Regions from separate parts of the Brachymonas sp. KE5 genome, predicted to be linked through region 1. Evidence: predicted binding sites of a transcription regulator. Region 1 holds the regulator's gene; the other holds the start of a gene.

Region 1 (8,534 bases):
CGTACCCACCAGGCACTGCCGTCGTCCTCGGCAATGGCGTGCACGCGGGCGTCCTCGGGCAGGGCGGGGGCATCCAGGCCGGGTTCGCTGAACGCGGCTGGTGCCGCACCGAACGGTTGCGGCGCAAACTCGGGCACGATGCGGCTGGCCACACAGCCCGCCGCTTCCAGTTCATCCAGCTGCTCGCGCAGCCAGCCGGCATGACAGACCGCCACCCACACAGGCCCGGTCGCCTTGGCCGCATCCGGTTGGAGCGCGCAGTGCAACTCGGCCATGTCATCCAGCACATGCTCTTCCAGCAGGCCTTCGAGCACCGTGCGCAGGCGGGCCGGATTGGCCGTGCTGCCCTTGGGTAACTGCACCCGGTGCCAGGACAGCGCCTGGGCCGGCACCAGTGCCACGACCTCGTGCGCGTCCTGCCAGGGCAGCAGCGCCGCCTCGCTGCGGGCGTGCCTGTCCACCGCCTGGCCGTCGGGACTCAGGACATGCGAAAACGATGCTTCAGGAGCACCGGGAAGGCGAAGGCGAACAAGGAGTTGGGCCATGGACCGCGCGATTTTAGTGGGGCAGTATGACACCGAAATGTCATAAAACGACAACCCAGATGACATCTGCGGACGATCGTCCTGCCAACTGGATGGCGGAAGTGGATGAGAAAAAGCGTCTTACTGTTCGGGGCTGAACACACTCCCTTTTTCACGCCACAGCATCACGCTTTGCAGCCCCTGCCGCTCGACCAGCGCTTGCTCGTCGATGCGGATGCTGCCCAGGCGCAGACTGCCGCGGATTACGAAATACTTGCTGTTCACACCCAGTTCGGCCTGCCCCTCGCCTGCCGGAATCGCGGCCTGCAGGGCGGCGGTATCCAGGAAGGGCTTGCTGGCGCGCTGCGCCACGGCGCGGGCGACATCTCCCGGGGCCACATTGGGTGCCGCCGCGCTCAGCACTTCAACGCTGGCGGTATTGGCATTGATGCTGGTGCGTTCGGGCAGGATGGTGACGTGTGGTGCCAGCTGGCGGATCAGTTCGGGTGCCACCCCCAGCCAGGCCAGTTGCTGCAGCCGGGCCGGCAGCAGCGGTGCACCGGGCTCGCTGCCGGGGCCTTGCTGTTCTGCCCGGGCGGCGCGCAGCCACTGGGTGGCCAGAGCCTCGGCCTGCGTGCCCGGCAGCCGCAGGTTCACGAACAGGCGTTGCAGCGTTTGCCTGTCAACCTCGGACGGCTGGCCGTTGCGCAGCAGGTTGCGCAGGTTGAAGCGTCCCTGCGCGTCCTCGATCTGGCCGGAGAGGAAGGCATCATCGGGCAGGTTGCTGGCATCCACCGTGATGTTGCGTTCGGCGGCCAGGAAGGTGGACAGGCGTGCTTCCATCAGCGGCACAGCCCAGGGCTCCGAGAGGTGATCGGGACCGCCCTGGCGCGCGTCTTCCTGCAGGATCAGGCGCGACCAGTCCAGTGCGCCGGCCAGAATCCAGCCGGACTGCAGGCGGGCGCGCTCGGCAGTCTCGATTTCGGTGCTGCGCCATTGCTGCCAGACGGCCGCGGCGGCAAAGGCGGCAACCAGCGTGACGGTGAGCATGGCCAGCAGCAGGGCGGCGCCGCGCTGGCGCTGCGGGCCTCGCGCTGAGCGACGCATGATCTGGCGGATAAGGAGGCGTTTGCGCATGTCAGCTGCGCTCCCGCGTCAGGGTAGGCTGCAGCCAGTCCACCGTCAGGCTGCCGGCGATTCCGGTGCCCTGGCCGGGCAGCGTCAGTTGCAGGCGCAGGCCGTCCGGAACAGGGTTGGGTGCAGCACCCGGCGTTCCGCTGCCCGCACCACCGGCGCCTCCAATGCCGCCAGTACCGCCAGTACCGCCAGTACCGCCAGTACCGCCAGCACCGCCAGCACCGCCAGCACCGCCAGCACCGCCAGCACCGTCAGCACCGTCAGCACCGTCAGCACCGTCAGCACCGTCAGCACCGTCAGCACCACCGGCTGGTGCGCTGCCCACGGGCAGGCCTTTGACTGGCCCCCAGGCATCATCGCGATAGCCCAGCACCTCCCAGGCCTGCAGGGGCAGCATCACCTGCGAGCCTGCAGCCTCGCCTTGCGCGCCTGATCCCCAGCTGGCAGCCTGCTGCCAGGCCTGCTGCTGTTCGCCATGGGTGCGCAACTGGGGAGATTGCCAGCGCATCCAGCAGGAGCCGGGAACGGCACCATTGGCAGCTTCCCCGGAGGAGGTCTCCGCCGGGCTGCGCGGGCAAGCGCTGCGCAGCGTCCAGGCCACCACGATGGTCGCCGGCGTCCACAAGGATTGTTGCGCCTGTCCTGCGCCGGTTTCTGCTGCCGTCTGCGTCTCGGGGCTGGCCAGCCGCAAGACGCGCAGGGTCTGCCCGTCCCAGTCCAGCACCGGTTGCCTGCTGCCGGCGCTGGGCAACATGGCATCCAGATCCACGCGCCACTGCGCCAGCGCCGTCTGCACTACCGCGATCTGGTCGCTGCGGCTTTGCGTGCCTTGCTGCGCCCGCACCATGGCGTCCAGCCCGCGCCAGCTCAGCAGGGCCACTAGCGCCAGAATGCCGATGGCCACCATCAGCTCGATCAGGGTGAAACCGCTCTGCCGGGCCGGGCTGGTCCGCAATACCGCTCGGCTCCGGTAGTGATGCAAGGCCGGCCGCACGTGCCGCAGACGCGCCGGACGATCAACAACCATCACAAACGCCCCATGATGGTCGACAGCCGGTACAGCGGCAGCGCACCCTTGTGCGTATGCGCATCCACGCGGCGGAAGTTGGGGTTGGGCGTGGGCATCACGGTGATCTTCACGGTAAGCTCCTCGCCGGCTTGGGGACAGGCCACTTCGCTGTCGCCCACCGGCGGAAACACCCTCGACAGCCGCATGGCCACCAACTGGTTCTCGGCACAGATCTGCGCCAGCAGCATGTCGCTCTGGCGCTGGCCATGGCTCACCAGCGCTTGCGTGGCCTGGCCGCCGGCAACCAGCGCAATCGCCACGATGGCCAGCGCGACCAGCACCTCGATCAGCGTAAAGCCGCCTTGCGCCGAACTGGCAGCAGTGGGCCCGCCTTGGCGGCTGTGATGGGACGACGGAGGCATGCGGCAAGGACTCATGGTGCCGGCCCTTCCACCACCGGCCGGAAGGGCCGGATGCCATCGGTGGCCACCGTGCGCCGCATCTGCGGCTTGCCGGCGATGGCGATGGTGAGCGTCTGCGCCGGCAATACCGGCTCCGGGCCCAGCACCAATTCGATGTTTTCCGAGCGCAGCGTCTGCGCCGTGCCGCCGGATAGCACCAGCGTCGGAGCCAGCCACTCGCGGGGCTGAGTGCTGGTTTCGGGCAGTCCGGCAAAGACAAAACCATCCCCCGCCGGTTGCCATCGCACCGGAATGCCGCTCGCGCGCGATTGCGCCCGCGCCGCTTCCAGCAGCGCTGCCAGCCGGTCTGCCTCGCGTTCGATGCGGGTGTGGTCGGAATCACGCAATGTCAGCGTGGCTCCGGCCGTGGCAATCGCCATGATGACCAGCACCACCAGCAATTCGATCAGGGTGAAGCCGCGCAGCCGCCTACGCGGCGCAGCTTGTGCCGATACGGACAATAAACGCCTGCGAGGCATGGGGCTCAATGCACGCGACATCGGAAAGAGCGCCGCTGCGCAGCAGCCGGCCATCAGTCGCTTACTGCCAGCTGCCGATATCCGCGTTGCTGCCTTCCCCGCCCGGCTGGCCGTCAGCGCCGAAGGACATCACATCCACTTCGCCCTTGATGCCGGGGTTGGCGTACTGGTAGTCCTTGCCCCAGGGGTCGGTGGGCAGCTTGTCCAGGTAGGGCTTCCAGTTGGCGGGCACGGGGGCGGCAGCAGGTTTGGTCACCAGCGCCTGCAGGCCCTGCTCGGCGCTGGGATAGCGCTGGTTGTCGAGCTTGTAAAGCTTGAGCGCCTGCATCAGGTTGTTGACATCGGTCTTGGCGGCCGTTACGCGCGCATCGTCGGCGCGGCCCAGCACGTTGGGCACCACCAGCGCGGCCAGCACGCCGATGATGACGAGCACCACCATCAGTTCGATCAGGGTAAAGCCGCGTTGGGCGCGGTGCTGGCGGCTGGAGCGGGAGATTCGGTCAGACATGGGAAGTGTTTTCAGTCAATCGGGATCGCAACCGGACAATGCTAGCGGCACTTTGGGGCAAAACAGTGACACGTGGCTTTTCTGCACAGGTCGCCGTATCACCTTGCCGCATAATGCGGCAATGTCTGCCTTGACCCTGCCTTCCTTTCCTGTCGCCGCGCTGCAAGGGCTGTCCCTGCGCGAGCGCTGGGGTGTCCGCCTGTTGTCACTGCTGGTCTGGTTGCTGGTGGCGGGTGCGCTGGCATTCTGGCTGCTCGGCTCGCGTGGTCAGGGCGGCGGGGTGAGCGCCCTGGTAGCAGATACCGCGCTGCATGCGGATGACCATTTGCTGGCACGGCTGCTGGGATATTCGGATGCCCCCCCGCCTGCGGAATCTGCCGAAGCTGCAGCCACCCCCGATGGCGGCAGCGGCCGCTTCGTGCTGCAGGGCGCCGTCGCCAACCAGTTCGGCACCGGCATTGCCGTGATTGCCGTGGATGGCCAGCCCGGGCGGCCGTTCCGCGCCGGGCAGGAGGTTGCCGATGGCTGGACGCTGGAGGCCGTGGGACGGCGCTCCGCACGCCTGCAGGCCAAGGGCGGGCGGGCGATGGAGCTGAGTTTTGCAGCTGCCGGAACCGGTGCCAATCTGGCAGGCGGTGTGCCGCCGCACGGATCTTCGGCCACGCCGGTGCAACCGGTCGCACCCCAGGTGCAGGTGGCACCGCAGCCGCTGCAAACACTGCCTTCCGCGCAGGGTGGCTCCCTGGCAGGCCGGTTCTCGCGCAACGCGGGACAGGCCAATGCCACGGTTCAGGCTACGGTCGGCGACGGTGCATCGGCCACGGTGCAGGCCACCACCTCCCAGGGCAACATCGGCGCCACGGGCGATGACGACGAACCGAGGCGCAGGGATGACTGATGCGGCCGGGCTTCCCTCAGCAGCCGTCGCAGCCATGGCGCACTGCCCGGAGGAGTTGCACTATCTGATCGAGCAGCAGGTCTGGGCGCGTATTGCGGACGGCGGCGTGGCCACGATCGGCATCACCTCGCTCGGCATCGCCCTGGCCGGCGATATCTACATGTGCCGGCCCAAGCGCGCCGGTTCCCTCGTGAAGCAGGGGGATTCGATCGCCGTGGTCGAACTGGCGAAATCCATCGTTGCCGTGCGTTCGCCCGTGACGGGTGAGGTGATCGAAGTCAATCCGCTGCTGGAAGAACAGCCCGAACTGGTGCACCGGCAGCCCTATGGCGATGGTTGGTTGGTGCGCATGCGATTGACGGATTGGGAGCACGACCAGCAGCACCTGCTGCATGGCCAAGCCGTGTTGCCCGCCATGCGCCACCATGCCTGGCTGCACCGCCTGGAGTTCTGACATGGGCTATGTGGATCATGCTGCCGACGGCATCGCCATCCTGCTCTGGGCCGCCAGTCCGGAGCAGCCGGAACTGCTGCACACGCCATTCTTCTTTGCCGCTGCGGCCGCAGCCATGGACGTTCCGGTAGAAATCTACTGCACGGCCGGCAGCGTGCGCCTGCTGGTGCCCGGCGTGGCGGAAGCGCTGCAGGCGCCCATGCACCAGAAGAATATCGCCAGCGCCATGCGCGAGGCAGTGGCCCTGGGTGCGCGCATCCTGGCATGCACCGACGCGCTGCGTGCCCACGCCATCGATCCGCATGGCCTGATCCCCGAATGCACTGGGCACGGCGGGGCGGTGCAGTTCATGGCGCGTGCGGCCAATCTGCGCTGGCGTACGCTGGTGTTCTGAATGGGCCCGATTTCCTGCTGGAACCGCGCGTTTCTTCCTTGAACAGGGCTCACGCCGGCTACCGCACGTCGGGTGCCCGTACGCCTTATTTCCTGACTTCATCCACCAGCGCGGTGAACTCGTCGATATCCTGGAAGCTGCGGTACACGCTGGCAAAGCGGATATAGGCCACCTTGTCCAGCTTCTTCAGTTCGCGCATCACCAGCTCGCCCAGCTGGTGGCTGGCGATTTCGCGCTCGCCCAGGGTGCGCAGCTTTTCCTCGATGCGGCTGATGGCGCCATCGACCTGCTCGGTGCTCACGCTGCGCTTGCGCAGCGCCAGCGCGAACGAGGCCTGCAGCTTGCGCTTGTCGTACTCCACGCGACGGCTGTCCTTCTTCACCACCACCGGCATGGTCACTTCGGCCCGTTCATAGGTGGTGAAGCGCTTTTCGCACTGGCCGCACTTGCGGCGACGGCGAATGGTATCGCCTTCCTCGGACAGGCGCGTTTCCACCACCTGGGTGTCGTTGTGGCCGCAGAAAGGGCATTTCATGGCAGTCTCCCGAAAAGAAAAAGCGCCTCGTGCCGCCATCTCCCCACAGGAAGCAGGCGGCGCCGAAGCGCCCTGGCATGCGCCAGCTTAGCCGTAAACCGGGAAGCGGCGGGTCAGCTCGGCCACCTTGGCGCGCACGGCTTCCAGGTTGGCTTCGTCACGCGGGTTGTCCAGCACGTCGGCGATCAGATTGGCCGTGATGCGGGTTTCTTCTTCCTTGAAGCCACGCGTGGTCAGGGCCGGGGTGCCGATACGCACGCCGCTGGTCACAAACGGCTTTTCGGGGTCGTTCGGGATGGCGTTCTTGTTGATCGTCATGTGGGCGGCGCCCAGCACGGCTTCGGCTTCCTTGCCGGTAATGCCCTTGCTGCGCAGGTCGACCAGCATCACGTGGCTTTCGGTACGGCCGCTGATGATGCGCAGGCCGCGCTGGGTCAGCGTCTCGGCCATCACCACGGCGTTTTTCGCGACCTGTTCCTGGTAGGCCTTGAACTCGGGGCTCAGCGCTTCCTTGAAGGCCACGGCCTTGGCGGCGATGACGTGCATCAGCGGGCCACCCTGCAGGCCCGGGAAGATGGCGCTGTTGATCGCCTTCTCGTGCTCGGCCTTCATCAGGATGATGCCGCCACGCGGGCCGCGCAGGCTCTTGTGCGTGGTGGAGGTGACCACGTCGGCGTGCGGCACCGGGTTGGGGTACACGCCTGCGGCGATCAGACCGGCGTAGTGGGCCATGTCCACCATGAAGATGGCGCCGACGTCCTTGGCAACCTTGGCGAAGCGCTCGAAGTCGATGCGCAGGCTGTAGGCGGAGGCACCGGCGATGATCAGCTTGGGCTTGCACTCATGGGCCTTGCGCTCCATGGCGTCGTAGTCGATTTCTTCCTTGTCGTTCAGGCCGTAGCTCACCACGTTGAACCACTTGCCGGACATGTTCAGCGCCATGCCGTGCGTCAGGTGGCCGCCTTCGGCCAGGCTCATGCCCATGATGGTATCGCCGGGCTTGAGGAAGGCCAGGAACACGGCCTCGTTGGCGGAGGCGCCGCAGTGCGGCTGCACGTTGGCGGCTTCGGCGCCAAACAGTTGCTTCACGCGGTCGATGGCCAGTTGCTCGGCCACGTCCACATATTCGCAGCCACCGTAGTAGCGCTTGCCCGGGTAGCCTTCGGCGTACTTGTTGGTGAGCTGGGTGCCCTGCGCGGCCATCACGGCCGGGGAGGCGTAGTTCTCGCTGGCGATCAGCTCGATGTGGTCTTCCTGGCGCTGGTTCTCGGCCTGGATGGCAGCCCACAGTTCGGGATCGGTTTGTTCAATCAGGATGTTGCGCTGATACATTGGCAGTCTTTCGTCAAAAGGAGATTGACCCCTGCGCGGGATGCGGCGTCAGGGCTGCCCAGGCGAACGGCAAAAGCATCGGTGCAGGCGCAAGCGCGGCTGCAGGCAATGGCGCACTCCCCCGTGGTGATGGCGCTGCGCATGCGGGTGGCATGGCGGCCGGATCCACGTCGGCATCAGGACAGGGCCTGATGCCTATCGCCAGTCGTGCACGGGCTCAAGTGTAGCGGAATCCGGCCTGCGCTTGAACCCTGAAGGGCCGGATGCGAAGCCGGTCTGCAACGAATTTATTTCAATTGCGTGGCGTGCCGGCGGCCCGTGAAAGGACCCTCCAGGGGCTCTTACTGCGCCTGCAGTTCCTGCGTGGTGGTGTCGGCGCGGCTGTCATTGCGCGCCAGTTCCAGGCGACGGGCGCCTTCGCCCTTCAGGTTGCTGGAGGCCAGGGCACGCTGTACCAGCGGTGCGCTGCCATCCACGGACGGCGTGCTGCGCTTGCTGAAGCTGGCCTGCATCGGCGCAGCGGCGATCTGCACGCGCTTGCGGCCATCGGCATTGTCGGCCTGGGGCTTGGCGGCTGCGGTCTTCACGCTGCTGGCTGCGGGCGTCTGCGGTTCTTTCACCGGAACCTGCGCGTTGGCGGCCACGGTGCGGCCCTGGGCCACAGCCTGGATGCGTGCGTATTCGGCCAGCACCTTGTCGCCATACCCCTGGTCGGACGGCAGATTGGCCGCGCCCACATAGTATTTGAGGCCACCGCGCAGCGAACCGGCGCGCGCAATGGTTTCCTTGAGTACCTTCACGCC
Region 2 (8,534 bases), 760 kb from region 1:
CGGCAGTTGCGAGGAGTTGGTGTAGTACGGCTGCTCGGGCGTGCCGGCCTGCAGGATCTGGGGCCAGCGCTTGCGGTCCTCGCGCGCAAAGCGGTAAGTGGTGCCTTCGGCTGGTGTGGCCTCGAGGTTGTAGAGATGGCCGGTTCGCTCCTGGAAGCTGACGATGCGCGCACGCACATGGTCGAGCAGGCGCAGGGCGAAGTCGTGGCCCCAGGGGCTGGTGATGTCGTGCGCATCCTGCGTGAAGTTGCGCACCATCTCGTTGATGCCGTTCACGCCCAGCGTGGAGAAGTCGTTGCGCAGCGTGCCCAGGTAGCGCTTGCTGTAGGGGAACAAACCCTGGTCCATCAGGCGCTGGATCAGCTTGCGCTTGATTTCCAGGCTCTGGCAGCCCAGCTCCAGCAGGCGGTCCAGCGCGGCCAGCAAGGCCGGCTCGTCGCCCGCGTGCAGCAGGCCCAGGCGTGCACAGTTGACGGTGACCACGCCGATGCTGCCGGTCTGCTCCGCGCTGCCGAACAGACCGTTGCCGCGCTTGAGCAGCTCGCGCAGGTCCAGCTGCAGGCGGCAGCACATGGAGCGCACCATGTTGGGCGAAAGTTCGGAGTTGATGAAGTTCTGGAAGTAGGGCAGGCCGTACTTGGCCGTCATCTCGAACAGGCGCCCGGCGTTCTCGCTTTCCCACGGGAAGTCCGGCGTGATGTTGTAGGTCGGGATCGGGAAGGTGAAGGCGCGGCCCTTGGCGTCGCCGGTCATCATCACGTCCATGTAGGCCCGGTTGATCATGTCCATCTCGACCTGCAGCTCGCCATAGCTGAAGGGCATCTCTTCGCCGCCGATCACGGGGATCTGCCCGCGCAGGTCTTCCGGGCAGGTCCAGTCGAAGGTGAGGTTGGTGAATGGCGTCTGCGTGCCCCAGCGCGAGGGCACGTTGAGGTTGTAGATCAGCTCCTGCAGGCACTGCCGTACCTCGGCGTACGACATGGCGTCCTTGCGGATGAAGGGTGCCATGTACGTGTCGAAGGAGGAAAACGCCTGCGCGCCCGCCCATTCGTTCTGCAACGTGCCGAGGAAGTTGACGATCTGCCCCACCGCCGAAGACATGTGTCGCGGCGGCGCCGACTCCACCTTGCCCGGCACGCCGTTCAGGCCTTCGTGCAGCAGCGTGCGCAGCGACCAGCCGGCGCAGTAGCCGCTGAGCATGTCCAGATCGTGGATGTGGAAGTCGCCATCGCGGTGCGCCTGGCCGATCTCGGGCGGATAGACGTGCGACAGCCAGTAATTGGCCGTGACCTTGCCCGACACGTTGAGGATCAGCCCGCCCAGCGAGTAGCCCTGGTTGGCATTGGCGTTGACGCGCCAGTCGGCCCGCGTGAGGTATTCGTTGATGGAGCTTTCCACATGCACCAGGGTTTCGCGGTCGGCGCGCAGGGTGGCGTGCTGCTGGCGGTAGGTCATGTAGGCGCGGGCGGTGGCGAGTTGGTTGGCGGCAATCAGGGTTTGCTCCACCACATCCTGGATCTGCTCGATCTGCGGGCTCTGGCCGGCAAAGCGGTGCGCCAGTACCTTGACGGCCTGGGCGGCCAGCAGGGCGGCTTCGTCCGCGCCGTATTCGCCGCTGGCAGTGCCGGCGCGCTGCAGCGCCGAGCGGATGCGAGCGGCATCAAAAACAGCGCTCTGGCCGTTGCGCTGAATCACTGCCGCGGGCAGTGTGGTCGGGGTTGTGATCTCCATGATTTCCACCTGAACACTATATGTGTGGTGGATGATAGATATCAAACACTAGATGTGGTATTGATCGAAATCAAACTTTGTCACATGGAAATCATTGCCGGGTACCGAACGCTTGCAGCAAAAAGGGAAACCCCTTGTCTGCCTGCAGGGCAAAGCTCCGCGTAAACTGCAGGCATGAACCTGCTTTTCGTTGTCGATCCCATCGAGTCCTTCGTCATCTACAAGGACACCACTTTTGCCATGATGCGCGAGGCGCAGGCGCGCGGGCACCGCATCAGCGTGTGCGAGCCGCGCGACCTGCACTGGAGCGCGCACTCGGCCAGGTCGGCCGGCCTGGTCACGGGCGCGGTGCGCGACATCATCCTGACCGGAGAGCGGCCACAGTGGTTCCGTTCCGTGCAGTCGGGCAGCGAGCGGCGCCGGGCGGCGCTGCGCGACTTCGACGCGGTGCTGATGCGCAAGGATCCGCCCTTCGACAGCGAATTCTTCTACTGCACGCACCTGCTGAGCCAGGCCGAGCGCGAGGGCGCGCGCGTATTCAACAAGCCGCAGGCACTGCGCGAACACTCCGAGAAGCTGGCCATTCTCGAGTTCGAGCAATTCATTGCACCGACGCTGGTCACGCGGCGCGAGGCGGACGTGCGCGCCTTCCATGCCGAGCACAGGGACATCATCCTCAAGCCGCTGGACGGCATGGGCGGCATGGGCATCTTCCGCGTGGGTGCCGACGGCCTGAACCTCGGCAGCATCATCGATACCCTGAATCAGGGCGGCACGCGTACGCTGATGGTGCAGAAATTCCTGCCCGAGATCGCCGAGGGCGACAAGCGCGTGCTGATCATCGATGGCGAGCCGGTGCCGTTCTGCCTGGCGCGCATTCCGCAAGGGGGCGAAGTGCGCGGCAACCTGGCCGCCGGCGGCAAGGGCGTGGCCGAGCCGGTGACCGAGGCCGACATGGCTACGGCACGCGCCATCGGGCGGGAACTGGCACCGCGCGGCCTGCTGCTGATCGGGTTGGACATCATCGGCACCAGAGTCACCGAGATCAACGTGACCAGCCCCACCTGCTTCCAGGAAATCAACGACCAGATGCAGTGCAACGTGGCGGCGCTGTTCATCGATGCACTGGAACGTGCCGTTAATACCTGATATACAAAAGAATGCATCCTTGTGACAAGGGAATGAAAGTCTCTTGACGGCCCGGTCTTTGCCCCATGGCAAGCCTCGGGTCGCTTGATTCCGCACTGAATTAGTGGGGAAAGCATGGCACAGCGCGGGCTTTCTGCCCGTTTGCGCACAAAACACAACGCCGGGAATACCCTTTGTAAGCAAATGGTTTATAAAATGTAAAAATATTTTTTGGTAAACCGTGGGTTACACCCAAAAGGTTGCTTCCGGCTGGCATACTGGAACCTGTGAAAGCGGTACACCTGCAGTAGTGTGTGCGACAGATCACTGGGTGCCGGATGCATGTGCAGGCGTTCCAACTTCTGATGAGGTTCGGCTTTCCGTGGATGCGGAAAGCGGTTCAGTAAAGGAACAGGTGCCATATGCCATCCAGACTTTCAGCCACTCTCTCGGCCTGGCGCGCCTCGGCAGCGCGCAGCAGCCGGGCACTCCGCCAGGAGGGGCCCGGCCAGCCGGTTTCCCGCTTCCTGCAGCCCAAGCGCAGCCTGCCGCTGCTGGGACTGCTGTTTGCCCTGGTGGCCGCACCGGGCCTGCAGGCACAGCAGCCCGCCAGCGCCGCTGCCAGCGCTGCGCCCAAGGTCGCACCTGCCAGCCAGCCGGCCTCCGTCGCGGCCACGCCGGCATCGGCTGCGGTTGCGCCGGCCTCTGCCGCTTCAGGCACCTGGAAGGCTGCCCCCAACATCAAGATGCCCACCAAGGGCACGGCTGACCACACCAAGTTCAAGGAGCTGCAGGGCCCCTTCGCCAGCGGTTCCGAAGTAACCAAGGTCTGCCTGAGCTGCCACACCGAGGCCGCCACGCAGGTCATGGGCACGCGCCACTGGACCTGGGACTACACCAACCCCGATACCGGCCAGGTGCTGGGCAAGAAGACCATGCTCAACGGTTTCTGCATCGGCAACCGCTCCAACGAGCCGCTGTGCCAGGGGTGCCACATCGGCTATGGCTGGAAGGACAAGAATTTCGACTTCAAGGACCAGAGCAAGGTCGACTGCCTGGTCTGCCACAACACCCTGGGCGGCTACAAGAAGATGCCCGGCACCGGTGGTGAAGTGCCGGTGGTGCGCACCGAAAACCCGCCCGGCTCCGGCAAGTTCATCGAACCGGTGGACCTGGCCCTGGTGGCCCAGCATGTGGGCAAGACCAGCAACCGCACCTGCGGCAGCTGCCACTTCCTGGGCGGCGGTGGTGACGGCGTCAAGCACGGTGATCTGGACACTTCGCTGAACAAGGCCGACAAGGCGCTCGATGTGCACATGGCCAGCAAGGCCAAGGGCGGCCAGGGCTTCCAGTGCGCCACCTGCCACCAGGCCGACTCGCACGCGATTGCCGGCAGCCGCATCAACATGACGGCCTCCGACCCGCACGGCGCCCGCATCCGCGGTGACGGCATGAGCGGCCGCAACGCTGCCACCTGCCAGTCCTGCCACGGCGACAAGCCGCACAAGGAAAGCCTGCTCGACGCACAGCGCCTGAACAACCACAGCAACAAGCTCGCCTGCCAGACCTGCCACGTGCCGGCCATGGCCCGCGGCGGCATCGCCACCAAGATGACCTGGGACTGGCAGAAGGCCGGCCAGCTCAAGGATGGCAAGCCCTTCATGAAGAAGGACGAAAAAGGCAACGTGGTCTATGACAGCAAGAAGGGTTCCTTCACCTTCGGCGAAAACGTGGTGCCCGACTACATCTGGTTCAACGGCAAGGTCAGCTACACCCTGCAGGGCGAGAAGATCAATCCCAAGGAACTGGTGAAGATCAACAGCTTCCTGGGCAGCCCGGATGACCCGAATGCCCGCGTCTGGCCGGTCAAGCGCTTCATCGGCAACCAGCCCTACGACACCGTCAACAACGTGCTGCTGGTGCCCCACGTGACCGGTGCCCCTGCAGATGCCGCCTACTGGAACACCTTCGACTGGAACAAGGCCCTCGACGTGGGTGCCAAGGCCACCGATACCAACTTCAGCGGCAAGTACGACTTCGTGAAAACCGAAATGATCTGGCCCATCACGCACATGGTGGCGCCCAAGGACAAGGCCGTGGCCTGCATCGAATGCCACAGCCCCAACGGCCGCCTCAAGGATGTGCCCGGACTGTACGTGCCTGGTCAGGTGCAGTTCCCCTGGCTGGAACGCATCGGCTGGATCGCCGCCGGTCTGGCGGTGCTCGGAGTGCTGCTGCACGCCACGCTGCGCCTGCTGTCGCGTAACAAGAAAACTTCGGGAGTGTGATCATGGCTGAACCGAAACTCCATACCGTGGCCCCGGCCCAGGCCGGGCAAGCAACCCGCATCTACATCTTCAAGGGCTATGAACGCCTGTGGCACTGGATGCAGGCCATCCTGATCAGCCTGATGCTGGTCACCGGCTTCGAAATCCACGGCACCTACCAGTTGCTGGGCTTCGATGCTGCGGTGCGCCTGCACACGCTGGCCGCCTGGATCCTGATCGTGCTGTGGCTGTTCACGCTGTTCTGGCACGTGACGACCGGCGAATGGCGCCAGTACTCGCCCACCACGACCAAGATCGGTGCGATGATGAAGTTCTACGCCTCGGGCATCTTCCGTGGCGAAGAGCATCCCTACGAAATCACCGCCGCCAAGAAGCACAACCCGCTGCAGCGCATGACCTACCTCGGCCTGCTGGTGGTGGTGCTGCCCCTGGTGTGGATCAGTGGCCTGCTCTACATGTTCCGCGCCTACTGGCCGGCGCTGGGCCTGGAAAGCGTGCTCAGCCTGTACTGGGTGGCCGTGGCCCATACCGCTGGCGCCTTCATGATCCTGGTCTTCCTGATCATGCACCTGTACCTGATCACCACCGGCCATACCGTGGGTTCGCAGCTCAAGGCCATGATCACGGGGTGGGAAGAGCTTCCTGGCGCCGGCGAACGCAAGGCCTGAGTCTCCTCCGACGGGGCGCTGGCAGCGCCCCTTGAAGCCAGCCGGAGCGGCATATGCCCCACCGGCTTTTTTGTGGCTCAGGCGGAGTGGCCGGTTTCCTGCTGCAACTGGCGCAGGCGGCGGTACAGCGTGCGCTCGCTGATGCCGAGCGCGCGCGCCAGCTCTGCGCGATTGCCCGCATGGCGCTGCAGTGCCTGCAGCAGGGCCTGACGCTCGAGTTGCTGCAGGGTTGCGACAGGCGCCGCACGGAAAGCGCTGCCAGCGTCGGCAAGGGCGGTGGTGCCGTGGCCAGGGGAGGCCGCGGAGGCGGGCAGACTGTACGCACCGGGCAGGGCCGCAGCAGCTTGCCAGGCCGTTGCCTCGGGCTGCAGTGCCTGCGCCATCAGTGCCGCATCCAGCACCTCGCCATCGGCCAGCAGGCAGGCGCGCTCCAGCACATTGCGCAGCTCGCGCACGTTGCCGGGGAAGGGCCAGGTCTGCAGGCAATGCAGCGCAGCGGCACTGAGCCGCATGTCGCGCCCCGGTGCCAGGCGTTGCAGCAGGTGCGCGGCCAGCGCGGGAATGTCCTGCACCCGCTCGCGCAGCGGCGGCAGCCGGATCGGAAAGGTGGACAGGCGGTAGTACAGGTCCTGGCGGAACTTGCCGGCAGCCACCATGTCGGGCAGGCTGCGGTGCGAGGCCGAGATCAGCCGCACATCCACATGGCGCAGCTCGGTGCTGCCGACGCGGCGGTAGGTGCCGGTTTCGAGCAGGCGCAGCAGCTTGACCTGCATGGACAGTGGTATGTCGCCCACCTCGTCCAGGAACAGGGTGCCCCCGCTGGCAGCCTCGACCAGACCGGGCTTGCTTTGCGAGGCACCGGTAAAAGCGCCTTTCTCGTGGCCGAACAGTTCCGATTCGAACAGGGTCTCGGCCAGGCTGGCGCACTCCACCACCACGAAGGCATGGCTGCGCCGGTTGCTGCTATCGTGCAGCGCATGCGCCACCAGTTCCTTGCCGGTGCCGGATTCGCCGTGCAGCAGCACGCTGGCCTCGGAGGGCGCCACGCGCGACACCATTTCCAGCATGCGGCGGAAGGCCGGCGAGGTGCCGGTTAGCCGGGGGCCGCCCTCGGGTGCATGCATGCGCAGCGGCTCCATCTTCTCGATGAAGTAGCGCAGCTCGCCGCGGGCATTGCGGATGGGCGCCAGTTCGATCTGCACGTATTCCTCGCCCTGCGGCGTATGGTGCAGGTGCAGCACGCGCTCGCGCTGGCCGGATTGCAGCGCCTGCGCCAGCGGGCAGGTTTCACCGGCCTGGTCGCAGGGTACATCGGAGCGGTGCGAGGCTTCGTGGCAGCGCTGGCCGATGATGGCGGCGCTGTGGCCATAGATGCGCTGGTAGGCGGCATTGGCAGCGCGGATGCGGTAGGCGCTGTCGCAGACGATGTGCGGCTCGGGCAGGCTGTCGAGGTAGGACAGCATTTCATGCGGCAGCGTGTCGGTGGGGACGGGTGACATGCCTGTCATTCTGGCAGAAATGCTGTCAGAATGACAGTGGCATTGACACGGGTCAAGACTTTGGCGAACAGCAGCCGTTTGCAAGCCCTTGTTTTCTGCCGTATTTGCAAGTTGGCACGATTCTTGTATGGATGGAGGCATGCGCATGCAATGGTCTGATTCCGCACTCGTGCGCCACCTGGTCTGGGTGGTGCTGGTCAAGCTGGTCCTGCTCACGGCCATCTGGTGGGCGTTCTTCCGCAGCGAGCGGGTGCAAGCCGACGCGGGCAGCACGGCAGCGCACGTTCTCGTCTCCCCCTCATCGTCAGGAGCTTCGCAGTGATATCCGAACAACTGGTTGACTTGTCGCGGCTGCAGTTTGCCGCCACGGCCATGTACCACTTCCTCTTCGTGCCGCTCACGCTCGGCATGGTCTGGCTGCTGGTGATCATGGAAAGCGTTTACGTGATGACCGGCAAGGTCATCTGGAAGGACATGACGCGCTTCTGGGGCAAGCTGTTCGGCATCAACTTCGCCCTGGGCGTGACCACCGGCATCACGCTGGAATTCCAGTTCGGCACCAACTGGGCCTATTACTCACACTATGTGGGCGACATTTTCGGCGCGCCGCTGGCGATCGAGGGGCTGATGGCCTTCTTCCTCGAATCGACCATGATCGGCCTGTTCTTCTTCGGCTGGGACCGTCTGAGCAAGCCGCAGCATTTGCTGGTGACCACGCTGATGGCCATCGGCACCAATCTGTCGGCGCTGTGGATCCTGATTGCCAACGGCTGGATGCAGGCCCCGGTGGGCGCCGAGTTCAACTTCGAAACCATGCGCATGGAGATGACCGACTTCATGGCCATCGTGTTCAACCCGGATGCGCAGGCCAAGTTCGTGCACACCGTGTCGGCCGGCTACGTGACGGGTGCCATGTTCGTGCTGTCCATCTCGGCCTGGTACCTGCTCAAGGGGCGCAACGTGGAGTTTGCCAAGCGCAGTTTCCGCGTGGCGGCTGCCTTTGGCCTGGCGTCCATCCTGTCGGTGATCGTGCTGGGAGATGAATCCGGCTATACCGTGGGCGAGGCGCAGCAGACCAAGATGGCCTCGCTCGAGGCGATGTGGGAAACCGAGCCGGCGCCGGCCGGGCTCAAGCTGGTGGCCGGCATCAACGAGGCCGAGCAAAAGAACGACTGGGAGATCGAGATTCCGTGGGTGATGGGCATCATCGGTACGCGCTC

The links. Region 1 encodes NrdR, which represses ribonucleotide reductase genes. Its sites were predicted from a motif close to CACNANATNTNGTG; they were not measured.
Region 2: the regulator NrdR is predicted to act here: its motif matches at 1,778-1,791, upstream of ACX36O_RS00655 (ribonucleoside triphosphate reductase).

What each region holds. Positions count from the first base shown of each region.
Region 1 is NZ_CM173463.1:884,567-893,100, forward strand. Features, by position in the region: gene gspL (type II secretion system protein GspL) at 1-545, opposite strand, end outside; gene gspK (type II secretion system minor pseudopilin GspK) at 666-1,661, opposite strand; gene ACX36O_RS04200 (PulJ/GspJ family protein) at 1,663-2,616, opposite strand; gene gspI (type II secretion system minor pseudopilin GspI) at 2,688-3,092, opposite strand; gene ACX36O_RS04210 (prepilin-type N-terminal cleavage/methylation domain-containing protein) at 3,104-3,610, opposite strand; gene gspG (type II secretion system major pseudopilin GspG) at 3,672-4,118, opposite strand; gene ACX36O_RS04220 (type II secretion system protein N) at 4,240-5,016, shown strand; gene ACX36O_RS04225 (glycine cleavage system protein H) at 5,051-5,470, shown strand; gene ACX36O_RS04230 (DsrE family protein) at 5,472-5,864, shown strand; gene nrdR (transcriptional regulator NrdR) at 5,950-6,399, opposite strand; gene glyA (serine hydroxymethyltransferase) at 6,487-7,731, opposite strand; gene ACX36O_RS04245 (lytic transglycosylase domain-containing protein) at 8,073-8,534, opposite strand, start outside.
Region 2 is NZ_CM173463.1:121,914-130,447, forward strand. Features, by position in the region: gene ACX36O_RS00655 (ribonucleoside triphosphate reductase) at 1-1,731, opposite strand, end outside; gene gshB (glutathione synthase) at 1,906-2,880, shown strand; gene ACX36O_RS00665 (tetrathionate reductase family octaheme c-type cytochrome) at 3,282-5,147, shown strand; gene ACX36O_RS00670 (cytochrome b/b6 domain-containing protein) at 5,150-5,815, shown strand; gene ACX36O_RS00675 (sigma-54 interaction domain-containing protein) at 5,893-7,314, opposite strand; gene cydP (cytochrome oxidase putative small subunit CydP) at 7,460-7,636, shown strand; gene ACX36O_RS00685 (cytochrome ubiquinol oxidase subunit I) at 7,633-8,534, shown strand, end outside.